DNA from 3 places in the Shewanella baltica genome. Region 1 is predicted to be linked to each of the others. Evidence: predicted binding sites of a transcription regulator. Region 1 holds the regulator's gene; each other region holds the start of a gene.
What was found. The regulator LexA, encoded in region 1, represses DNA repair genes until DNA is damaged. The targets are predictions, from matches to a motif close to TACTGTATNNNNATACAGTA.
Positions count from the first base shown of each region.

Region 2: dinB (DNA polymerase IV) is a predicted target of LexA. The motif match lies at 3,400-3,419, and genes of this name have one in related genera.
Region 3: recA (recombinase RecA) is a predicted target of LexA. The motif match lies at 2,703-2,722, and genes of this name have one in related genera.

Region 1 covers NZ_UGYM01000002.1:4,610,544-4,617,151, forward strand. Annotated here, with positions in the region: gene DYH48_RS20625 (VOC family protein) at 1-736, opposite strand, end outside; gene mtr (tryptophan permease) at 886-2,142, opposite strand; gene plsB (glycerol-3-phosphate 1-O-acyltransferase PlsB) at 2,142-4,565, opposite strand; gene lexA (transcriptional repressor LexA) at 4,726-5,346, shown strand; gene DYH48_RS20645 (cell division inhibitor SulA) at 5,343-5,855, shown strand; gene coxB (cytochrome c oxidase subunit II) at 6,258-6,608, shown strand, end outside.
Region 2 covers NZ_UGYM01000002.1:680,892-687,499, forward strand. Annotated here, with positions in the region: gene bfr (bacterioferritin) at 3-476, shown strand; gene bfr (bacterioferritin) at 486-953, shown strand; gene DYH48_RS02990 (methyl-accepting chemotaxis protein) at 1,250-3,253, shown strand; gene dinB (DNA polymerase IV) at 3,443-4,519, shown strand; gene DYH48_RS03000 (LysR family transcriptional regulator) at 4,563-5,462, opposite strand; gene DYH48_RS03005 (DMT family transporter) at 5,555-6,487, shown strand.
Region 3 covers NZ_UGYM01000002.1:968,489-975,096, forward strand. Annotated here, with positions in the region: gene mutS (DNA mismatch repair protein MutS) at 1-2,445, opposite strand, end outside; gene recA (recombinase RecA) at 2,803-3,870, shown strand; gene DYH48_RS04285 (regulatory protein RecX) at 3,888-4,358, shown strand; gene alaS (alanine--tRNA ligase) at 4,729-6,608, shown strand, end outside.

The DNA of each region.
Region 1 (6,608 bases):
CTTGGGCGTCGGCTATTACAGAGAATCTGCCCACATCAGGGATATCACTGGGCGGAATGCACACTTGCGCGCCTAACGCTTGGGCTTTTTCTGCAAATGCATCGCAATCGGCTACTGCAAAATAAAGCAGCCAATGGGAAGAGATGTCGCCCCATTCGGGCATTATGGTCATCATGCCGCCGATGGATTGGCCGTCAACTTGCCACTCAGAGTATTCGATGTCCGGCATGTCGCTGGGCGAGTTAGTCCAAGGGAATATTTTGCAGTAAAAGGCTTCTTCAGCGCGTGGTTCTTTACATGCCAGCTCAACCCAGCAAAGGGTATTGAGTTCACCCTGACGGCGAGCACCGATATGATTCTTCGCTTGCCACAGCGCAAAACGTGCGCCTTGTGGATCGCTCACCTGCGCCATCACGCCCGCGTCAGCCACAATATGCGGCCCCATGTGCACTTGGCCGCCCGCATCTTGAATCGCTGCAATGCTGGCATCCATATCATCAACGGCAAAGTAGACACGCCAATGGCTAGGGATCTGCGACTCTGACTCGGGGATTTGGTACATGGCACCTAAATCATCTCCCGCTAAATTGAATAGCGAAAAATGACCTTCTGGGATTGGCATGTCAACTGAATCCCAACCAAATAACGCTTGGTAGAATGTCTTAGCAGCTTGCCAATCGTGGCTTGCGAGTTCAACCCAACATGCATGTCCTTGTGCGTACTGAGTAATTTTCATCATTTGCTCCTTCGTTTTTACAATCATTCGAGTTAAGTCTGAGTTCGTACTTCTGTCCAGTGTCGGGATAAAAAAGATCTGCAGAATTAAAACTCAATCGCCAAATACAAAAAAGCCCTCACGCAGAGGGCTTAAATCATCGAAAAAAATTAGGAATATTGCGGCAGTAAATTTGCCATCGCGAGCAGATGACAAGCACCCGTGACTATGCCAAATAACACCACAAGAATAATCAGCGGCGTACCGCCTATCACTCTAAAACCTGTGCTGTCGGGGAATAACTGCCGTGATTTATAGGCCATCAGCGCCGGGACGATTACCGCCCACACTGTCGCCGCTAATGCCGCAAAGCCAATCGCCACCAAGAAGCCGTCGGGGAACAGTAATCCTAAAATCGTCGGCGGCACAAAGGTCACTAACGCGGTTTTCATCCGGCCCGAGCGCGAATCGTCAAAACCAAACAAGTCGGCGAGATAATCGAACAGACCTAAGGTCACCCCTAAGAAAGATGAAGCCACGGCCAAGTTAGCAAACAGCGTTAACATACTGTTCAACCAGCTACTCGCCATCACCTCGGACAAAGCGCCCACCAAGACGCCCATATTGCCGCCTTGGGCAATAATATCGATAAACTGGCTGCGGGGAATATTGCCCATAGTCGCCACTAACCAACAGGCATAAATCACCAGCGCGATAAAGGTGCCGACGAAAATCGCCTTGATAATGGTGGCGGAATCTTTGCCGTAATACTTCACTAAGCTGGGAACGTTACCATGGTAACCAAAGCTGGCAAGACCAAAGGGCAACGCCGCCCACAAATAAGGTGAAAAGCTGCTATTACCATCGGGTTCGAGCAACTTAGTCACATCGATTTCGATCAGTAAATTGCCGATAGCAAGGAAGAAGGTAATGATCATACCGCCGAGCATAATCGTGGTAATGCGATCCACGGCCTTAGTGCTGATCAACACTATGCTCGCCAATACTATGGCAAACACCAGCCCTGCCACACTTTGCGGCAACTCAATTCCCATGCCCTGCAAGCTGTGATTCACAATCGAACCACCGCCGCTGATATAGGCATAGGTCAAAATATACAGCACGAACGCGATAGAAACGCCGTTCACTATCCGCCAAAACTGCCCTAAAGTTTGCTTGCTTAAAGTATCGAAGCTGGCACCGGGTTCGAAATGCAAATTGGTTTCGAGCAACAATAAGCCCGACATCAACATGCAAAACCAAATGCCCAATAACATTAAAATCGAATAGCCAAACCACATACCTGCACCGACCACGGGCAGAGAAAACATCCCTGCGCCTACGGTCGTGCCGGCAATAATCATGGCGCCGCCGAGCAAGGACTTACCTGCGGGCTTATGCTTAGCCGCATTCATATGATTTGCCATTAAACTGTATGCTCCGCGGTGACACTCGCCACTATCGTTTGTTTCACTGACGGACGTAATAAGCTATTGGCTTGATCTCGTATGCGATTGATATTGGACTTATCTTGGTTATCCGCTAGATAGCCCAATTCTTTGAGCTTAACACTCAAGGTGCCGTAAAGTTTCTTATCGTAGAACTCAGGCGCGGTAATGCCATGCAAAGCGCCTAAACGCTGGGCGAGTAGATGACTCTCAGACTCAAGTTCTGAGCGCTCCATCTTAGGCCTGTTCGCTAACAGATTGAAAATAATGGCATAGCGTTGCAGAGTCTCGCTTACTGAACTGGCTAACAATAATAGTTGGCTAGTGTGCTCAGGCACGACGGTTAAGGTATCAGTCTCAACCACTAACCCTTGTTCAATGAAGAAATCCAGCACTTGATTGACATAGGCAGGTACATCCTTAATGCCCATGAAGAGTTCGGCTTTCAGCAGTGGATAAAAATCGGCAACGATTGACACCACTTGCTGACGCGGGATCTGCTCATTATGCGTTAAACAACTCGCAATTAATGACGGTACAATAAATAAGTGGATGATATTGTTACGATAGTAAGTCATGGACACAGCCTGACTCGCCTCGATAGACACGATTTCACCTAAAGGATCGGCACAAACAACAAACTTATTCAGCTCTAAACCTTGCTGCACTAAATGCTTACCATCACCTTCGGCAACCGAAGTATAAGTAGTGTAAGGCACTTTTTTGAGTAGGGTCAGATACAGATCAAGCTGACGTTCCAGCAGACTGCGCTCTAAGGCATTTTGATCTGTGGCCAGCAACACTAAACTCGTCAAGGTCACCGAACTCGCCGCCGCCGCATCGTTAATATTCGTCATCACTCGATTTGCCAGCACGTTTACCGCTGGCGTTAACCAGCTTGGTTTTTGCTCAGGATCATCGGCCAACTCAGTACGCCAGTTTGGCGCGCGCTCATTTAAGAAGTTTTGCAGAGTAATCGGCTCGCCAAAGTTCACATAACCTTGGCCGAAATTACCAAGTTTGCGAATCGCACCAAACACCTGCCACACAGATTCTTTTTTCTTTTTCTTACCACTTAACTCTTTATGGTAAGTCGCCACTTCCATCACATGGTCATAGCCTAAATACACAGGCACTAGTGTGACTGGACGCTCGATACCGCGCAGCACGCTGTTCATCGTCATAGCAATCATGCCGGTTTTTGGCGCCAATAGACGACCGGTACGTGAGCGGCCGCCTTCGGAGAAATATTCCACCGAATAACCTTTCGCAAACAGTTGATCTAAATACTCACGGAATACTGCGGTATACAGCTTGTTGCCATTAAAACTACGGCGGATAAAGAAGGCACCACCGCGACGGAACATAGGTCCAGCGGGCCAGAAGTTGAGGTTAATACCGGCTGCAATGTGCGGCGGAACCATGCCTTGATAATACAAAATATACGATAACAGCAGGTAATCCATGTGGCTGCGATGGCAAGGCACATAGACAATCTCGTGGCCATCATGGTGCAACTGGCGAACTTGCTCGGCGCCTTTAATGTTGATCCCGCTGTAAAGCTTGTTCCACAACCAAGTTAAGAAACGCTCAGCAATACGCACTAAGCTATCTGAGTAATCTGCAGCGATTTCATCAAGGTACTCAATAGCCGTCTCGCGCGCTTGGGTCTCAGAAATCTTTTTGTTGGCCGCTTCTTCTTGAATCGCTTTACGCAACGACTCAGATTTGAGCAGCGAATGAAACAGTGCTTGGCGATTTGGCAGCACAGGCCCTGTCATCACCTTACGTTGACGACGGAAATGCACCCGCGCGACCCGCGCTAATTTATGGGCAATCCCCATGTCAGTGCCGTGTTCGTCTGCCATGTATCGCAGGGATACCGCATTTGAAAACTGTACGAAATTATGTCGACCTAAAAACAAAATCATCAAGCACTTGCGCAGCCAAGTCGGGTTTTCCCGCTCAAACACAGCCGCCTTCATAGTGTCGTCTTCTTTCCCTGGCGTGCGGCCCCAATACAGGCTCACAGGCACCAGTTGAATGTCTAATTCAGGGCGTTCCTTATGCACGGCCAACAAACGCATAAAGCATTCGAGGAAAGGCTCGTTACCGGCACGCTCGCCAAACAGCGGCTTACGCCCTTGAAGGCAGACAACCCGAGGCGCAATCACACCATTTGCCACTAAAGGCTCATAGGGGCTCGGTAGTCCTAACTTAGCCGTTATTTCGCTCAGAGCAGCGATGTCACTCAGCGATTCCGTTTTCATCACATAAGCAAGGGGTCTGGAGGCATCCAGATTAAGATCGGCAAAGGGATCCTGAGGCACAACAATAGTGTGCACTAAGTGTTTTTGGATCCAGCGTAATGATTTCAACCAAAGAGAGTCGTGTTTAGGCATTATTCTTATGCAATTAAGTACGTTTACTAGCCCGGTAGAATACCAGACTATGGGTAATATTCGCTAATTCTCTCCAACATAGCTAAAAAGTGGTTAATACTTGCGCTGCAAATAATACTGTATATACTAACAGTAACTGTATAGAAAAACAGGAAACACCATGAGACCTTTGACGCCACGCCAAGCTGAAATTTTAGAGCTAATTAAACGAAATATTGCCGATACTGGCATGCCACCCACTCGGGCAGAAATCGCGACCCGTTTAGGTTTTAAGAGCGCCAATGCGGCTGAAGAGCATCTTAAAGCGTTGGCGAAAAAGGGCTGCATTGAGATCATGCCAGGCACATCGCGGGGCATTCGTCTGACTGCGGAAGTCGAAGAAGTAACTGAAACAGGTTTACCGCTTATCGGTCAAGTAGCCGCTGGCGAACCTATTCTCGCCCAAGAACATGTTGAACAGTACTACCAAGTCGACCCCAGCATGTTCCATCCCGCCGCCGATTTTTTACTGCGGGTTAAAGGCGACAGCATGAAGAATATTGGCATTCTCGAAGGAGATTTGCTGGCAGTTCATAAAGTACAACAAGCTAGAAATGGTCAAGTGGTTGTCGCTAGAGTCGACGACGATGTCACTGTTAAACGTTTCGAAAAAAAAGGTAATGTGGTCTATCTACACGCCGAAAATGAAGACTATTCACCGATTAAAGTGGATTTAGGCTATCAAAGTTTAACAATTGAAGGACTCGCCGTCGGTGTGATCCGTAATGGAGATTGGCTATGAACAAACTACTTGGCAATGCACCCCGCCATCCGGGCTTGTGGCTCGATGAAGTACGTGATGCCGACTATGACTGGCACCATGCACCTATCGCCTGCATGCCAACTAAGACTCAAGGTCGCCAAGAATTAATCCATCTGAGCGCGCAACTCGCCCAGTTAAGCCAACAGGGCCGTTGGTTAGTGCTCATCAACCCGCCGAGTATTGGCTACAAACAAATGCTCGCCAACGCTGGCGTGCGTATGGATAGAGTCTTGCTGGTGCACGCGAAAGATGAAGTGGAAACCCTGTGGGCGATGGAAAAAGCCTTAACAAGTGGTACGTCCAGTGCGGTTATTACTTGGACCCAATCATTGGATGCACGCGATAATCGTCGCCTGCAAATTGTCGCTAAAAGTGCCCGCGCCATGGGCATAGTGCTAGAAGACGTAAACAGTCACTTACATGGCGACGTACGCATTGAGCAAGGTAGCCTCTTCGGCCAACAATCTTTTTTTAGCGCTGTGCATTAAATATTCATTTAATTTTTTACCTTGAAAGCCGCCTCGCCTATGAATGTGAGGCTTTTTTTTGGCAATTTTTCAGACAATTAGATAAATAAGTGATCTTGATCAATATTTAAACAGCAAGTATGGTTGGTTTAGTCGGCGATGATATATCGCCGCACGTGGCAAATAAATCGAGCCGTTATCGCGTTCAAAATGCCACTAAAAATAGAGAACAGATTTATTTCAGTCGTATGTGCCAGCGTGGCTAATACCAGCAGTAATAATACTTAATTAAAAGTAACAGCCGCCAACGCACGTTGAAGTCAAAAAAGCTTTTTTGGGAACTGAAGAGTTTGCATAGAGTTGAGACTTACTGTGTTGCTCTTCTTTGTAGTTGCTATTCGCAATTGGCAGAGGAGAAGTCTTGTGAAGCAATTGTTGTATTGTTTACTCGTGGTGTTATTCGCACCACCGTTGGCCGCCGCGGACATGCGGTTCAACATGACCCCTGGCGTAACCGAGATCAGTGGCAAGGTTTATCACTTGCACATGACCATCTTGTATATCTGCTGCGCCATTGGCCTTGTGGTCTTTGGCGTGATGATTTACGCCATGATCAACCACAGAAAATCCAAAGGCGCTGTCGCGTCCCACTTTCACGAAAGCACTAAAGTTGAAATCGCTTGGACGATTCTGCCATTTATCATTTTGATCTTAATGGCGATTCCTGCGACAAAAACCTTAATTGCGATGGAAGATCCCAGCGACGCCGATCTG
Region 2 (6,608 bases), 3.9 Mb from region 1:
TTATGAAAGGTCATCCTAAAGTGGTTGGGCAACTGAATCGGGTGCTTACCTGTGAGTTGACCGCCATCAATCAATATTTTCTCCATGCCCGCATGTTTAAGCACTGGGGCCTTGAGAAGCTAAATCACGTCGAATACAAAAAATCCATCCAAGATATGAAGCACGCCGATAAGCTCATCGAGCGCGTACTGTTTTTGGAAGGCCTGCCAAATTTGCAGCAACTCGAGAAACTTCGTATTGGTGAACATAGCCAAGAAATGCTCGACTGCGATCTGGCCATGGTGCAAGAGCAGCTTACATTGCTGCGTGATGCCATTAGCCTGTGTGAAACCGAGCAAGACTATGTGAGCCGCGATCTGCTGGAAGACATTCTCGAAGATGAGGAAGAGCATTTAGATTGGCTTGAGTCGCAGCAAGAGCTCATTACGCTAACCGGTATTCAAAATTATCTTCAATCGCAAATTAGCGACCAATAGGAGCGGGATATGAAAGGCGATAAAGACGTCATCGATGCGTTAAATCGACTCCTAACGGGAGAACTCTCGGCAATGGATCAATATTTTGTCCATGCCCATATGTACGAAGATTGGGGCTTGAATGAACTCTATGAGCGCATCGCCCATGAGTCCGATGATGAAAAAGCCCATGCGGCCAAATTAGTACAGCGTATTTTATTCCTCGAAGGGACGCCCAATGTTGCCGCCCGTGAGGCGTTGAACATAGGTAAAGATGTGGAAGAGATGCTGCGTAATGATCTCGCCTACGAGTACAAGGTCGCGGACGATTTGCGCCAAGTGATTGCCCTGTGTGAGCAGAAGCAAGATTACCAAACCCGCGAAATCCTCGAAGTGTTACTCGACGATACTGAGTCGGACCACATGTATTGGCTCGAAAAACAACTCGGACTTATCGACCGTGTCGGGCTGCAAAACTACATGCAAACTAAGATGTAATCGCTAAATCGAGATCAGCGAGGCTAACTCGCTGATCTTATTTCTACCGCTTCCTATTTTTCGAATCCCTATATAGTCTATCTGACTGTAAAACTTTGCCTCTACAAACTCATCCTCTGCAATCCGCCTTAAATTTAGCGAATCCTGTTATACGTTCAATATCCTTTCTTTACAAATACTTATTTACGTTTTTTATGGCGATTTCATCTGTTGTTAACAGGTAAAAATTGTTACCGTGTAAAACTATTTTTGCGAGCCATATTGTTAAGTTGTTGGTCAGCCAGACGGGAAGATTGATGGGATATATGAAACGTTCTCTAAGTTTGCAGTTAGTGGTTACTATCGTTGGTGCGCTTGCTGTACTGCTTACCTTAGTCGCCGCTTTGTTGGTGACAAAAGAAAGTGATAACACGCGAAAGCAAGTCGATGCGGATATTTCGGCGCTGGTTGCCTTAAAAGCCAATGAGATCAGCGGCTACTTTATTGCTAAGGGCCAAGTGATCCATTCAGTATTTGCCGAGCCGGGTTTAGTCAAATGGTTTACTCAGTATCACGCCCGTGGCAGTCATCTCGCGGCTGATCGCCAGTATCAAGACATTATTGGTTACTTTAAGTCTTTCTCCGATCGCGATAGCGATGTTAAGTCGGTGTTTTTTGGCTCGGCCAATACCTTCGAGTACTTTGACCTTAATGGCCGCTTCGATGGCGACCCAGATTACTACACCAACAAACGACCTTGGTGGCAGGAGGCGATTGACCAGCGTGGCTTGTTTGTTGGCGATCCTGCGGTCGATGCGAACGATGGTTCAATTTCTGCCACGGTTAAAACCCCTGTTTATGCTGTCAATGGTGAGCTGATTGGCATCGGCGGCATGGATATCTTGATTGATACTATTGGTAAATCCCTGCTGGCACCGATCAAATACCGTGACTTTGGCCAAGCTTTCTTGATGACAGACGAAGGCAAGTTGGTGTATTTCCCTGGTTTTTCAGAACGTTTCCCGCCGGGTTCTTTGGCAAATCAAGTGGACACTCAGTTTAAGCAGACCTCAGGGTTTTCGGCATTAAGACAACAGATGCAAAGGGAAGCGCAAGGGTTTGCTAACGTCACGTTCAATGGCGTGCCCCAGCGGGTGAGCTTTGTGACTGTGGGCGGTGATTATCCCAAACAAAAGTGGCACTTAGCCTTTATGTTGCCCCACGAAGTGATTGAAGCGCCAGTGACCGCTGCGTTCTGGAATGCCAGTATGGTCGCCATCGGTATCATGCTGCTCATGGGCGTGACGGTATGGTTGATGTTGCTACCCTTTAGACGTCAACTGGCTAAGTTATTGGATGCGATGGAAGATATAGCCGAAGGTGACAGTGATTTATCAAAACGTATCCTGATGGATCGAGAAGATGAGTTAGGCAAACTTGGCGATGCCTTTAACCGCTTTGCCGAGAAAGTGCAGCACATGTTGTTGGATACGCGCAGTTTAACCCAAGAGGTGGGCTCGGGCGTTATTGATGCGCGGCAAATCTGTGATTTAGCCGTGTCGTCGGTCTCATCGCAAAAGCAGCAGATAGATTCGGTTGCCACCGCCGCGACGCAAATGGCGCAAACCAGCCAAGAAATGGCTGTCAGTGCCCAGCGTGCCAATGATTTTGCCCAGAAGGCGCAAACTCAAGCCCACGACGGTACACAGATTGTTTCCCGTGCGACCGAAGGGATGAAGGCGCTGTCAGAGCAAGTGATTTCCGCGGCGAAAGTGATTAAACACTTACGCAATAGTTCAGAGCAAATCGGTGAAGTCTTGAGTGTGATCCGTAATATTGCCGAGCAAACCAATCTATTGGCATTGAATGCGGCGATTGAAGCGGCGCGTGCGGGTGAGCAAGGTCGCGGTTTTGCTGTCGTGGCCGACGAAGTGCGCACGCTGGCATCGCGTACCCAAGACTCTACCGCCAACATTCAAGGTATTATTCAAACTTTGCAACAGAGTGCATTGCAGGCTGAGCAAGTGATGGAATCGGGCGTCGAACAAGCGAAAGCGGGGCAAGACTTAACGACCCAAGTCGAAGCGGCACTGAATGATATTGCCACGGCGATTATGTCAATCCAACAGCAAACGGTTGAAATAACCGTGGCAATCGATCAGCAAGCTGTGGCGGCCGAGGAAGTGGCGCTCAATGTCGATAATGTGCGGGGATTGTCGGATCAGTCTTTGCTTTCGAGTCAGGACTTATCGCAAAGCTTGCAAGGCTTTGAGGATATGACCCGCGCACTTACTCGCAATATCGGCCAATTTAAGATTTAAGCCTGAGCTGGTCAGTGAACTATTTGCTCACTGACCATCAGCTCAATCACGGCATCACTCATAGTGCACTCACAAAAGGAGCTTAGGCTCCTTTTAATTTTAGGTTTCCCGCACGATCCTCGCTAAATTGATGACGAACACTTGATTACTGTTTTTATATACAGTATTTTGGCGTTGGAGGAATTCAACGTGCGAAAAATTATTCACATCGATATGGACTGCTATTTTGCGGCAGTGGAAATGCGCGACTTTCCCGAGTATCGTGGCAAGCCTTTAGCCGTGGGCGGTAGCAGCGATCGTCGTGGTGTTATTAGCACTTGCAGTTACGAGGCACGTAAATTCGGTGTGCGTTCGGCGATGGCGACTGCTTATGCCTTTAAGTTGTGTCCCGATCTCATTTTGGTTCCTGGGCGGATGCAGGTTTATAAAGATGTGTCGCTGCAAATTCGTGAAATTTTCTCCCGCTATACCCCATTGATTGAGCCGCTTTCTTTAGATGAAGCCTATTTAGACGTGAGTGAGTGCCAACAATATAAGGGCTCGGCAACCTTGATCGCGCAGGCTATTCGCCGCGATATCTTAGTCGAAACTGGGTTAACTGCTTCGGCTGGCATAGCACCAGTGAAGTTTTTAGCTAAGGTTGCCTCGGATCTGAATAAGCCAAACGGCCAATATGTGATTACTCCAGAAACACTGCCTGATTTTGTTAAAACCTTATCGCTACGTAAAATTCCCGGTGTCGGCAAAGTCACCGCCGAAAAGCTCTCCTCGCTTGGGCTCAATACCTGTGGTGATGTGCAAGCCTACTCTAAACCTGAGTTATTGGCGCGATTCGGAAAATTTGGTGGCGTCTTGATTGAGCGTTCCCAAGGCATCGATGAGCGGGGCATTTCCGCCGACAGAGAGCGTAAATCAGTGGGTGTTGAAACTACGCTGGCGAAGGATATTTATAGCCTAGAGCAGTGCCAACAAGTAATGCCGGGATTGATCCAAGAATTAGCCCTACGTTTGAGCCGCAGCGCTAAAGAGCGCAAAATTCACAAGCAAGTGGTCAAACTCAAGTTTAATGATTTCAAACAAACCACTATCGAGCATCGTAGCGATGAAGTCTCGATTGTGATGTTTTATGATCTACTCGCACAGGCGATGGCAAGGCAAGAGGGTCGCGGCATTCGCCTATTAGGTATTTCGGTCGGCCTCGCCGATTCTATCCTCGCAGTGCCCGAAATCCCAAATGCCCAGACTCAGCTTGATTTAGCGCTCTAGGCGTTTACTGAGTCGATACGCCGCAGACTCATACCTGAATGGCTCAATAAGCCTCGGGTGGATTTGCCAACATAAAATCAATTAACAGTCTGACCCGCAAGGGTAAGTTGTCCCGATCGCGATACATCAAGTAGGCGGTGCGCGGAATACCTTGCCATTCTGGCAGTATTTGAACGAGCTTGCCGCTTTGTATCTGTTCACTCGCCATGCTGATGGGCAATAGTCCAATACCGAGTCCCGCCACCACAGCCTGACTGGCGATCGCCATATCATCGACGGCTAATTTGATATTCCCCCTCGGCTCAAACTCGAAATCTTGCCCTGTGATATTGTGCTGTAAGCGCCATGTTTTTACGGGCTTTGCGATGATAACTGGATGTTGTTCGAGTGCTTCTATGGCTTGCAGTGCATGCCACTGGGTTGCCGATGTGCTGGCACAAAGCACAAAGCTAATCGTGGTGAGCGGCCTTGCAATCCAATCGGGATCTTTAGGTTCACCCACTCGAAAGGCGATATCGATGGCGTTTTCACTGACATCGATATTCATGTTCGACAGGCTTAAATCGATGTCGATATTGGGATAATGCCGTTGAAAGGCGTTGAGTGATTCACCTAGCCAGCGATAGGTTGTATTGATGGGCGCCGAGATCCGCAGTTTGCCAACCGCTTGATGTTTGTCCGCATGCAACTCACCGGAGACCTGGTTTAACTCGATAAACAGCGGGCCGCAGCGTTCGAGATAACGCTGACCTGTAGCGGTAAGGTTGACTCTATGGGCATCTCTGTGCAGTAAACGCAGGCCTAATGATTGTTCTAACAGATTGATTCGACGACTTAAGGTTGAAGGTGGAATGCCTAAGTGTTGCGCCGCGAGCTTAAAGCTCCCTTGTTGTGCCACCACCCAAAATAAGCGCATATCGTCTAAGGAATAATTAAGTTTCATATTTGGAATTTAAGCTCTCAATCTTGTAGGTTTTAATAATATATGAAACTTATAAACTAAGCTCAATCCCAATTACCTCCCTAGAGTCCGATATGAAATCCCATACACCTTACATGACATTCGTTTGTCTACTGATTTGCGTTTTTAGCTGGGGCAGTGTGTTTCCCATTGCTAAGCGAGTGCTGGAGGAGATGTCAGGGGAATCCCTCGTATTCTGGCGTTTTACCATTGCGGCGGTGACTCTGGCGTTATATATCGTTTTTACTCGTCAGGCTTGGCCCAAATTGAGTTTGGTGCAATACATTGTCATAGCGCTGGTGGGCGTGATTGGTGTGGGCGGCTTAAATCTGGCGTTATTTAATGGGCTGCAGCACACCTCTGCCGCCAATGGCGCCTTGATTATGGCGCTCAGTCCGCTGGTGACTTCAATCGTCAACGCGCTATTACAGCGTGAATGGCTCAGCAGACAACAAGTGTTTAGCTTAGTGGGCGGATTGGCGGGCGTATTGCTAGTGATCACCAACGGCAGTGTGCAGCAGTTGCTCAATTTCAGTTTTAACCAAGGTGATGTGATGATTGCCGCCGGCATGTTGGCGTGGAGTGGTTATACCATTTGTTCGCAACGGGTCGGCCATTGGTTGCCTGTATTGCCATTTACCTTGCTGAGTATGATAGCTGCCAGTGTGTCTATGTCCGTGATTGGGCTTGGCCGAGGTGAGTTTCACCCTTGGCTGGAGTTGATGGGACTGTCGGCAACGGCTTTTTCTAGCGTGCTCTATATAGGTTTATTCGCCACTGTGCTCGGTTATCTGTTTTGGATTAACGGGGTTAAGGCGCTTGGCCCCGCTAAGGCATCGGTCTTTTTTAATCTCGTGCCCGTTTTTGCGGCATTAACGGCGTTAACCATGGGGCAGGCGGTAACGGAAATGCAATTGGTGGGGATGCTGATAGTGATCCTCGCGCTGATGTTACCTATGTTGGTCAATCTACGAGCGACAAGAGGCTTAGTGGTTAAGCGCTGCTAATCGATGCTAGCTTTGCTGTTTAAATATAAGGGAGCACCTGAATTCAGATAATCACTGCGACAGGTTTATGCTCCCTTATTCGGTAAAGGGGACTTTTCAAACATCACAGATTTACAAAAGG
Region 3 (6,608 bases), 3.6 Mb from region 1:
TTGAATAGGCGTCCTCGTTCCTTCAGCTTGATGATCGCGACTCTCCAATTGCTGCAACTTATGTTTAGCGGCTTTAATTACCTTATTTGGCACACCGGCAAGTGCCGCAACTTGTAAGCCGTAGCTTTTACTGGCGGCGCCTTCTTGCACTGCATGCATAAAGGCGATGGTATCGTCGTGTTCAATGGCATCAAGGTGCACATTGTAAACACCAGCCATTAATTCAGGTAACTGAGTTAATTCAAAATAATGGGTGGCGAATAGGGTCATAGCGCCGACTTGCTGGGCTAAATACTCTGCTGCCGACCAAGCGAGCGATAAACCATCATAGGTGGATGTGCCGCGGCCGATTTCATCCATTAACACTAAGCTACTGGCGGTGGCGTTGTGTAGAATGTTGGCGGTTTCTGTCATTTCGACCATAAAGGTTGAACGGCCAGAGGCCAGATCGTCAGAGGCGCCAATACGGGTAAAGATACGATCGATAGGGCCTATCAGTGCGCGATCTGCTGGCACAAAACAGCCAATGTGGGCCATCAGCGTGATCAAAGCGACTTGACGCATATAGGTCGATTTACCGCCCATGTTAGGTCCGGTGACAATCAACATACGTCTTTGATTGTGCAAGGTGACTGGGTTAGCGATAAACGGTGTTTGACTCACACGTTCCACCACTGGGTGACGACCAGCCTCTATCTGTACGCCGATATCTTGGCTCAGCTCTGGGCAAGTGTAGCCTAAGGTTTCGGCGCGCTCAGCAAAGTTACTTAACACATCAAGTTCTGCCGCCGCTCGAGCAAAAGCTTGTAATTCATGTAATTTTGGCAGAATAAGATCAAATAATTGTTCCCATAACTGCTTTTCGAGTGCCAGTGCTTTACCTTGGCTCGAGAGCACTTTTTCTTCGTACTCCTTAAGTTCGGGCGTGATATAACGCTCCATATTCTTAAGGGTTTGACGTCGTTGGTAATTGAGTGGCACTTGCGAGGATTGCAAGCGACTCACTTCGATGTAATAGCCGTGTACACGGTTATAGCCGACTTTAAGTGTGTTGATACCTGTACGTTCTTTTTCTCTGGCTTCGAGTTGTACTAAGTAATCGCTCGCACCTTCGCTAAGACCGCGCCATTCATCTAATTCGCTGTTGTAGCCTTCACGGATCACTCCGCCATCGCGGATAAGCATGGGAGGATTATCGACTATCGCGCGCTCAAGTAAGGCTTGTTCAGCGGGGAATTCCCCTAAGTGTTGCCGTAATTGAGTCGTGTGCGGCGCGCTCAGTGTGCTTAAACTCTGTTGTAATTCAGGTAGTAAGCCCAGCGCTTGACGTAAACGGGCAAAGTCCCTTGGGCGAGCGGTACGCAGCGCGAGTCTTGCCATGATACGTTCGATATCGCCAAGCGCTTTTAACTGCTCATGCAAACCTTCGTGGGCGGCAGTATCGAGCAGTTCAGTCACCGCCTGTTGGCGTGCTTTGATGTGTTTTGGATCTCGCAGCGGCTGATGGATCCAGCGTTGCAACATACGACTGCCCATAGGCGTTGCCGTGTTATCCAATACTGCGGCTAAGGTATTATCGCGGCCACCGGCAAGGTTTTGAGTGAGTTCTAGATTTCGACGCGTTGCCGCATCAAGCACTATGCTATCGGTTTGATTAAAGCGGGTAATGGCATTGATATGGGGCAGGGCTGTGCGCTGTGTGTCTTTGACATATTGCATCAAGCAACCTGCAGCCTGCAGTGATAAACGTGCATCTGCAATACCAAAACCATGCAAGTCTTTCGTGCCAAACTGAGCCAGTAGTAACTTGATGCTAGTGTCGTAATCAAATTCCCATTCAGGGCGACGACGTTTACCTTTAAAACCGTTTAGTAGACCTAGTTCGCCAAAGTCTTCACTGTAGAGAATTTCAACGGGATTAGTGCGTTGTAATTCAGCTTCTAATGACTCTCGCGTGTCGAGTTCGGCAATCACAAAACGTCCTGATGAAACATCCAGAGTGGCATAACCAAAACCGACTTTACCTTGATAAACGGCTGCCAATAGATTGTCTTGACGTTCCTGCAGCAGGGCTTCGTCGGTTAAGGTGCCAGGCGTGACGATACGCACCACTTTACGCTCAACAGGACCTTTAGAGGTTGCTGGGTCGCCAATTTGTTCACATATCGCAACCGATTGACCAATTTGAACTAATTTCGCAAGATAGCCTTCCACAGCATGGTAAGGCAGTCCCGCCATGGGGATAGGATCGCCACCACTTTTACCGCGCGCCGTGAGTGAAATGCCTAACAGCTCAGAAGCACGTTTAGCATCGTCATAAAACAACTCGTAGAAGTCACCCATGCGATAAAACAGCAACATGTCGTGATGTTCTGCTTTCATGGTCAAGTACTGACGCATCATAGGAGTATGTTTTTCTAAATCATCGGTATCAATTACATTCATTAAATCGTTATCGTCCGTTGTGACTGCCGTGGTTATGTGGGATTAAGCGCTATGGAAGCAGAAGACTGCTGTACAATTTTCAGCTAAAAAGACCACGCAAAATTTGCTGCGCCAATCTTAGCAATAATTTACCGAAAATTGAGCCCTTGATGACGGATATTCGTCAAAGGGATGCAATATCGAATTTGATATTCGCTAAAACCTTAGCCATATTAAAAAATCCCATTAGCTAAAAATAATTCAGCCATAGGTCTTGATACTGTATGATTGTACAGTATACTAGTCCGCAGAATTACCCGTTTGTAAATTGAATATTACTTTTGACAGCTTAAGGCTTGTCTTGATGAGGGAACTGGAATGAAGGTCGATCCAAATAAAGAGAAAGCACTTGCTGCGGTATTGATCCAAATTGAGAAACAATTTGGTAAAGGCTCCATCATGAAGCTGGGTGAAGATCGCTCTATGGATGTTGAGACCATTTCTACCGGTTCTCTGTCTCTGGACGTTGCTTTAGGTGCTGGCGGTTTGCCAATGGGGCGTATCGTTGAGATCTATGGTCCTGAATCATCAGGTAAAACGACACTGACTTTAGAAGTGATTGCCGCAGCGCAACGTGAAGGTAAAACCTGTGCCTTTATCGATGCTGAGCATGCACTCGACCCTATCTATGCTAAAAAATTGGGCGTAGATATTGATAACCTGCTGTGTTCACAACCAGATACCGGCGAGCAAGCGCTTGAGATTTGTGATGCATTAACTCGCTCAGGCGCGGTTGACGTTATCGTCGTCGACTCAGTGGCGGCATTAACGCCTAAAGCTGAAATCGAAGGCGAAATTGGTGATTCTCACATGGGCCTAGCGGCACGTATGATGAGCCAAGCTATGCGTAAACTTGCTGGTAACTTAAAGCAATCTAACACCTTACTTATCTTTATCAACCAAATCCGGATGAAGATTGGTGTGATGTTCGGTAACCCAGAAACGACAACCGGTGGTAACGCGCTGAAGTTCTATGCTTCTGTTCGTTTAGACATTCGTCGTACTGGTGCCATTAAAGACGGCGATGAAGTTGTCGGTAACGAAACTCGTGTTAAAGTGGTGAAGAACAAGGTTGCAGCACCGTTCAAGCAAGCCGAATTCCAAATCCTTTATGGCCAAGGTATTAACCGTACCGGTGAGTTAGTTGACTTAGGCGTAGCCCATAAGTTGATTGAAAAAGCGGGTGCTTGGTACAGCTATAAAGGCGATAAAATCGGTCAAGGCCGTGCTAATGCGGGTAAATATTTGACTGAAAACCCAGCCATTGCTACTGAAATTGACAAGACATTACGTGAATTGCTTTTGAGCAATCCTAGTGCACTGGCTGCTAAAGATGATGCTAGCACGGAAGATAATGTTGATTTAGAAACAGGCGAAGTATTCTGAGTCAGTCAGCCCGTCAAATCGCGGTCGCGCTGTTAGCGCGCCGCGATTATTCCCGCCTACAAATCCGCGATAAATTGCTCGAAAAAGGTTTCGAACTGAATGATATCGAACCTGTGCTCGATGCATGTGAATCCTCCGGTTTTATCAATGATAATCGCTATGCTGAACTGTTGGTCCGTAGCCACATTAGTCGAGGTCACGGTGCCATCCGCATTCGCCAAGCGATAGCGCAAAAAGGCCTGTCTAAAGATTGCATTGAAGCGGCGATAACCAATAGTGATTGTGACTGGTTTGAGCTAGCAAAAGATAAAGCCACTAAAAAATATGGAATTCCCCGCGTAACAGAAGTGAAGGGCTCTAAAGCCCGGGATCTCATCGCGAAGGAAAAGGCCAAACGAGTGCGGTTTTTAATGGGCCAAGGCTTTAGCTACGATCAAATCACTTATGCGTTAGATTCCGATCCCAATGATCTCGACGACGATTATTAATCGCCTCAACTCATCGATTGCGATGTAATCTTAAGACTGTAAAAGCTCCTTTTAACAAGTCCTCAGAAAATCTCCTCTAAAATGTCATCAAATGGGCTTTGTTGCTTTCGTACCCGACACTTTACCCACTTGCTCAAATACTGTACTTTTTGCACCCAACCCGCAGAGTCTGTCATCGTCCTTTATTATTGCTGTTTTGCCTCTAGCTACTCTGGTATGGGCTATTCACGCAAAAATATTAAATTCCTGATGTGCATATCACCAATCAAGGCTGGTCGTCCTTACTCAGTCTGCTTATAATGCTGGGCAAATAGAAATACGGCTAGCCTAAGGCGTAGCTGGTAATGCTTACCCAATTCAGGATGATTTCATGTATCAAACTACAGCAGAGCTTAGAAGCGCTTTCCTCGAATTTTTCCGCAGCAATGGTCATCAAGTTGTGGACAGTAGTTCATTAGTGCCAGGCAACGATCCCACACTTTTATTTACCAATGCAGGCATGAACCAGTTCAAGGACGTGTTTCTTGGCATGGACAAACGCAATTATACGCGTGCGACCACTGCTCAACGTTGTGTACGCGCCGGTGGTAAGCATAACGATTTAGATAACGTCGGTTATACAGCACGTCATCACACCTTTTTCGAAATGCTGGGTAACTTCAGTTTTGGTGATTATTTCAAAGAAGAAGCGATTCGTTTTGGCTGGACTTTCTTAACTGAAACTTTAAAGCTGCCGAAGGAACGTCTATGCGTCACGATTTATCAAACAGACGATGAAGCCTTTGAAATCTGGAATAAAAAGATTGGTGTTGCTGCTGAGAACATTATCCGTATCGGCGACAATAAAGGTGCTGCTTATGCGTCAGATAACTTCTGGCAAATGGGTGATACCGGTCCTTGCGGCCCATGTTCTGAGATTTTCTATGACCATGGCGATCACATTTGGGGCGGCCGTCCTGGCAGTCCTGAAGAAGATGGTGACCGTTTCATCGAAATTTGGAACATAGTGTTCATGCAGTACAACCGTCAAGCATCGGGTGAAATGCTACCTTTGCCTAAGCCATCGGTTGATACCGGCATGGGGATTGAGCGTATTGCCGCGATTATGCAAGGCGTACATTCTAACTACGAAATCGATATCTTCCGTACGCTGATCGCCAAAGCGGCAGAAATCATCGGCGTAAGCGATTTAACCGAGAAGTCACTGCGCGTCATTGCCGACCATATCCGTTCATGTGCATTCCTTATTGCCGATGGCGTTATGCCGTCGAACGAAGGCCGCGGTTATGTGCTGCGCCGCATTATCCGCCGCGCAGTTCGCCATGGTAATAAGTTAGGTGCGACCGAAGCTTTCTTCTACAAGTTGGTTCCGTCTTTGATTGCGGTAATGGGCGATGCGGCCAAAGGGTTAGCTGAGACTCAAGCGATTGTTGAAAAAGCTCTGAAAGCGGAAGAAGAGCAATTTGCTCGTACGCTTGAACGTGGTTTAGGCATTTTAGATGCGGCCTTAAACGAGTTAAAAGGTGACACCTTAGATGGTGAAACCGTATTTAAGCTGTATGACACCTATGGCTTCCCAATGGATTTAACCGCTGACGTATGTCGCGAGCGCAACATCATTGTCGATGAAGCAGGTTTCGAAGTCGCTATGGCTGAACAACGTAGCCGCGCACAAGCTGCCGGTAACTTTGGTGCAGATTATAACGCGGCACTGAAAATTGATGCCGAAACCGCATTCAGTGGTTACACCGAATTAGCGGGTCAAGCTAAGATCACTGCGATTTATCAAAACGGTGAGTCAGTGACGGCGATCAAAGCGGGTGACGAAGCGGTTGTTGTACTCGACGTGACACCTTTCTACGCGGAATCTGGCGGTCAAGTGGGCGATAAAGGCCAACTGGTTGCGAGCGGTGTTGAGTTTACGGTTAACGACACACAAAAGTATGGTCAAGCAACGGGCCATCAAGGTGTGTTAGCTACAGGTAACTTGAGTGTTGGCCAAGTTGTTGAAGCGAAAGTCGACAAAAAACTGCGTCACCGTACTCAGTTAAACCATTCTGTTACGCATTTACTGCATGCCGCACTGCGTCAAGTGCTCGGTACTCATGTTTCGCAAAAAGGTTCTTTGGTTGATCCTGAGCGTTTGCGTTTTGACTTCTCCCATTTCGAAGGTGTAAAAGCCGCTGAATTAAAAGAAGTTGAAGAATTAGTTAACACTCAAATTCGTCGTAACCATGAGCTGAAAACCGC